Regions from separate parts of the Cellulomonas algicola genome, predicted to be linked through region 2. Evidence: predicted binding sites of a transcription regulator. Region 2 holds the regulator's gene; the other holds the start of a gene.
The links. Region 2 encodes LexA, which represses DNA repair genes until DNA is damaged. Its sites were predicted from a motif close to TCGAACANNTGTTCGA; they were not measured.

Region 1: a site for LexA is predicted at 1,157-1,172, ahead of KOV94_RS19080 (Rv2578c family radical SAM protein). Genes of this name have one in related genera too.

Annotation. Positions count from the first base shown of each region.
Region 1 covers NZ_JAHKSJ010000033.1:1,034-3,427, reverse strand. The annotation lists gene KOV94_RS19080 (Rv2578c family radical SAM protein) at 81-1,148, opposite strand; gene KOV94_RS19075 (zinc-dependent metalloprotease family protein) at 1,609-2,394, shown strand, end outside.
Region 2 covers NZ_JAHKSJ010000027.1:52,584-54,977, forward strand. The annotation lists gene KOV94_RS17400 (L-lactate dehydrogenase) at 1-564, shown strand, start outside; gene KOV94_RS17405 (DUF7218 family protein) at 685-960, opposite strand; gene lexA (transcriptional repressor LexA) at 1,093-1,812, opposite strand; gene KOV94_RS17415 (LysM peptidoglycan-binding domain-containing protein) at 2,121-2,394, shown strand, end outside.

The sequences.
Region 1 (2,394 bases), on a different contig from region 2:
ATTGCCGGCGCCCGCGGACGCCGACCGGCCCGCCGACGGCCGGGGCGCCCGCGCGCGAGGGCGGATGTGGGCCGTCGCGCTCAGAAGAGCGTCGGCTGGGCGACCCCAGGGACGGCGACCTCGGGCGTGACGCGAGGCAGCGAGCCGACGGGGTACGCGCCGTCGCGCATCGCGGCGCGGCCCGCACGGTGACCCGACGGGTCGCCGAAGCCGTGCCGCACGAGCAGCGGTGCCACGCGGTCGCGCAGCCACCGGCCGTACCCGTCGGGCGTGTACGCACCCGCCCCGTACAGCTCGTCGTACCGCCGGACGAGCTCGGGGCGATACCGGGCCAGCCACGCCATGAAGAGCGGCTTGACCGAGCCGCGCAGGTGCAGCGGCAGGATCGTGACACCGGACGCGCCGGCATCCGCGAGCGCGGCCAGGAGCGCGTCGAGGTGCTCCACCGAGTCGGTGAGCCACGGCAGGACCGGCGCGACCATGACCCCGCACGGCAGGCCCGCCTCGCGGACTGCGCGGATCAGCTCGAGGCGCGCCCGCGGGGTCGGGGTCCCCGGCTCGAGCTCGGCCTGGAGCTCCTCGTCGAGCACCGCGAGCGAGACGCCGATCCCCACCTGCACGTGGCGCGCGGCGTCGGCGAGCAGGGGCAGGTCGCGGCGCAGCAGCGTGCCCTTGGTGAGCACCGAGAGCGGCGTGCCGTGGTGGACGAGCGCGTCGACGATGCCGGGCATGAACCGGTAGCGGCCCTCGACCCGCTGGTACGGGTCGGTGTTCGTGCCCATCGCGACGTGCTCGCGCCGCCAGGACGGTCGCGCGAGCTCGGCGCGCAGCACGTCGACGACGTTCGTCTTGACGACGATCTGCGTCTCGAAGTCCCGGCCCGCGCCGAGGTCGAGGTACTCGTGGGTGGGGCGGGCGAAGCAGTACGTGCACGCGTGCAGGCATCCGCGCACGGGGTTGACGGTCCACCGGAACGGCATCTGCGACGCGGCGGGCACCTTGTTGAGCGCGCTCCGGCACAGGACCTCGTGGAACGTCACGCCCGCGAACTCGGGCGTGCGGACGGTGCGGACGAGGTTGGCCAGCGCGAGGCCGGGCAGCGCGGACGCGTCCTCCGTCGGTGCCACCCGCTGCCCGTCCCATCGCACGAGGTCAGTCGAACACGTGTTCGATCCCACGTCAACCGGCGCGAGGTCGACGGCAGCGGTTCGCGCGGCACGGCGTGTCCGACGGGGATCGCGCGCACACCCGCGCGGCGCGCACGAGGCCGCGCCTCGCGCAGCGTCATGTCTGTACCGGAAAAGCCCGGTTCGCCCCTTGACCGCGCCTCCAGTCGCTCGGAAGACTTCCTGCGGAGCGCCATGGAAGCGCTCTCAGACCTTCGCCGCTCCCGAGCGCCGTCCTGATCGAGAGTCCGGGCGCGGACGCGCATGCCGGTCGGAGCGGTGACACGAGTCACCGCCTCCCGACCGACCCGCACCCCGCCTCCCGGCACCGAAGCCGCCCGCGCGACGCACCCGTCGACACGGTCGGCTCCGGTGCGTCCCGTCGCGCCGCAGTCGCGGCCCTCGCCACGCCCGTCACGTCTCGAGAAACGGAAGCACTCCGATGCGCCAGCACCGGTCCAGCGCCGCCCTCCGCACCGGACGACCGCCCGCAGGCCGTCATGGCGCCCGAGGCGTCGTCGCCGCCCTCGCGTCGACCGGGATCCTCGCACTCCTCGTCGCGGCTCCCGCCACGGCGGCCGCGACGGACACCCGACCTCTCACCGGCACCTACGAGCGGCTGGACGCCGACCCGCCGCTCCCCCCACCCGCCGAGCCGACCCTCCCCCCGCCCGCAGACGCCGGCGCCCCGCGCACCGGCGAGACCACCCGTCCCGCAGCCGCGACGAGCCCGGGTGCACCGGACCGGACCCACGACCTCGTCCGGCTCGCCGACGGCACCGGCGTCCAGGTCGACGGCGACGCGGGCCTCTTCGACGGCGTCGCGCCGGGCCAGCGCGTGCGCGTGACGGGCACGCCGTCGGCCGAGGCACCCGATGTCGGCGAGGCGGGCGCGACCTTCGACGGCACGGCGGTGCGGACGCTCTCCGCCGCGCCCGGCACCGCCGCCGTCGGCGAGCGCACGGTCGCCGTGGTCCTGCTCCGCCTCGGACCCGCGGGCGCCGAGCCCGTGCCCGTCGACGACGCGCGGCGCGCGTTCTTCACCGCACCGGACTCGGTCGCGGCCTACGTCCGCGAGAGCTCGTGGTCGCAGCTCGAGCTGCGGGGCCGCGACCGGCCGGACGGGGACGTCTACGGCTACCTCGAGATCCCGGCCGGCACCGGCTGCTGGGGCGAGGCGTCCGCCGGGGCGGACGCGGCGCAGGCGGCCGGCCTCGACCTGGCCGGC
Region 2 (2,394 bases):
GCGCTGCGCATCTCGGGGCTGCCTCCGTCGCGGCTGTTCGGCTCCGGGACCGTCCTCGACTCGTCGCGGCTGCGCTACCTCATCGCGCGCGAGACGGGCGTCGCGGTGCAGAACGTCCACGCGTACGTCGCGGGCGAGCACGGCGACAGCGAGCTGCCGCTCTGGAGCTCTGCGAGCATCGGCGCGGTGCCGCTGCTCGAGTGGAACGGCCTCGGCGGGCGCGGCGGCGCGCTGACCTCCGAGGTGCGCGAGCGGATCGCGCGCGAGGTCGTCGACTCCGCCTACCAGATCATCGAGGGCAAGGGCGCCACCAACTACGCGGTCGCGCTCGCCGGGTCGCGCATCATCGAGGCGGTCCTCAACGACGAGTCCCGCATCCTGCCCGTGTCGTCGCTGCTCGACGACTACTACGGGATCTCCGACGTGTGCCTCTCCGTCCCCGCCGTCGTCGGCGCCAAGGGGGTCGAGGACCGGCTCGCGGTGCCGATGTCGGCCGACGAGCTCGCCGGCCTGCGACGCTCCGCCGAGGCCGTCAAGGACGTCGCGCGCCAGTTCGGGTTCTGACCTCGTCGCCTGCTCGCCGGTCGATCTCGCGGCGCCGGGGCGCGCTGTCGCGCGTGGCGGCGCCGCGGGTCGTGGCGAGCGGGTGTGCGGCGATCGCCGCACACCCGGTTCCGATGGGCGTCAGTGCGACCGCAGCGCGTCGATGAGCTCCGACTTGCGCATGCGCGACCGCCCCTCGATGCCGACGTCCGCCGCCTTCTTGCGCAGGTCGTCGACCGTCCAGTCGTCGTAGTCGCCCGAGCGGCCGCCCTTGCGGCTGACGGCCGACCGTGACGAGCCGGCGGCGGCGTTGGCGATGCGCGCCGACTTCTCCTTGCTGTTCCCCTCGTCGCGCAGCCGCTCGTAGAGCTGCGCGTCCTTCACGCTGGGGCCGGGGTCTCGCATCCGTCCGGGCATCGTGGCTCCTCGGTCGAGGTCCGGGGCGTCGTCCTCACCCCGGACCAGCGTCGCGCCGACCTCGCCGAGCCGCACGCGCGCGACATCGGCGTCCACCGGTCTCGTGTCCGCGCGGACGAGCGCGGCCGGACGTCAGAGGCTGCGCAGGACGGAGACGACCCGGCCGAGGATCGTCGCCTCGTCGCCGACGATCGGCGCGTAGGCCGCGTTGTGCGGCATCAGCCAGACGTGACCGTCGGCCCGGCGCAGCGTCTTGACGGTCGCCTCGCCGTCGATCATGGCCGCGACGATCTCGCCGTTCTCCGCGACCGGCTGGCGGCGCACGACGACCCAGTCGCCGTCGCAGATGGCGGCGTCGATCATCGAGTCGCCCGCGACGCGGAGCAGGAACAGCTCGCCGTCACCGACGAGCTGGCGCGGGAGCGGGAACACGTCCTCGACGACCTGGTCGGCCAGGATCGGGCCGCCCGCGGCGATCCGGCCGACGACCGGGACGTAGGACGGGCTGGGCACCTGCTCGTCGTCCCCGGTGACGGGTGCGGAGAAGGGCGTGCGGGTGCCGTCGGGCGCGGTCCAGGTGGACACGCCGCGCGAGTCGTCGGGGTGGACGACCTCGATCGCGCGCGGTCGGTTCGGGTCGCGGCGCAGGTAGCCCTTGCGCTCGAGGGCCGTGAGCTGGTGCTTGACGCTCGACGGGCTCGTGAGGCCGACGGCCTCGCCGATCTCGCGCATGCTCGGCGGGTAGCCGCGCGACTCGACCGACGCCCGGATGGTGTCGAGCACGAGGCGCTGGCGCGCGGTGAGACCGTCGGCCCCGTCCGGGCCGTCGGGGAGCGCGTGGACGGTCGCCACCCGGTCCTGTGTGCCGGTCGTGGTGTCCCCGCTGGTGCTCACTGCAGCCCTCCTGACGTCGTCGGCCGGTCGCCGCCTGCTCGGTGCCGGACCGTGCGCACCGCTGCTGACCTGCGTCCGGACCGGGCGGACCCGGGCGGTGTCAGTGGTCGGTGGTGCGCTTGTCCTGCGCGGCCAGCCTAGGCAGTGCGAGCAGCCAGATCAAACATCTGTTCGATCTCGTCTGGACGCGTGTCGGAGCCGGGTGGTAGACATCGTACAGACGTTCGACGAACAGACGTTCGAACCAGAAGGAGCGGAGAGTCGACATGAGCGCTGCGGTGCTGTCGCCGGCGGGGCCGGGAACGGTGCGTCCGAACCTGCGGGTCGTCCGGTTGTCGACGCCGCCTGCACCCCGCTCCGTCGCGCCGGCGGGTCGGACACCGGTCGCGACCGGTGCCGGGCGTGACGACGCGCGTGTCCGGGCGACCGCGGAGCAGGCGCCGCTGCAGCTGACCGCACGCGGTCGTCTCGTGGTCGTCGTCCTCGGCCTGCTGCTCGCGATCGGTGTCTCGACGATCGCCGCGCGGGCGTCGGCGGACG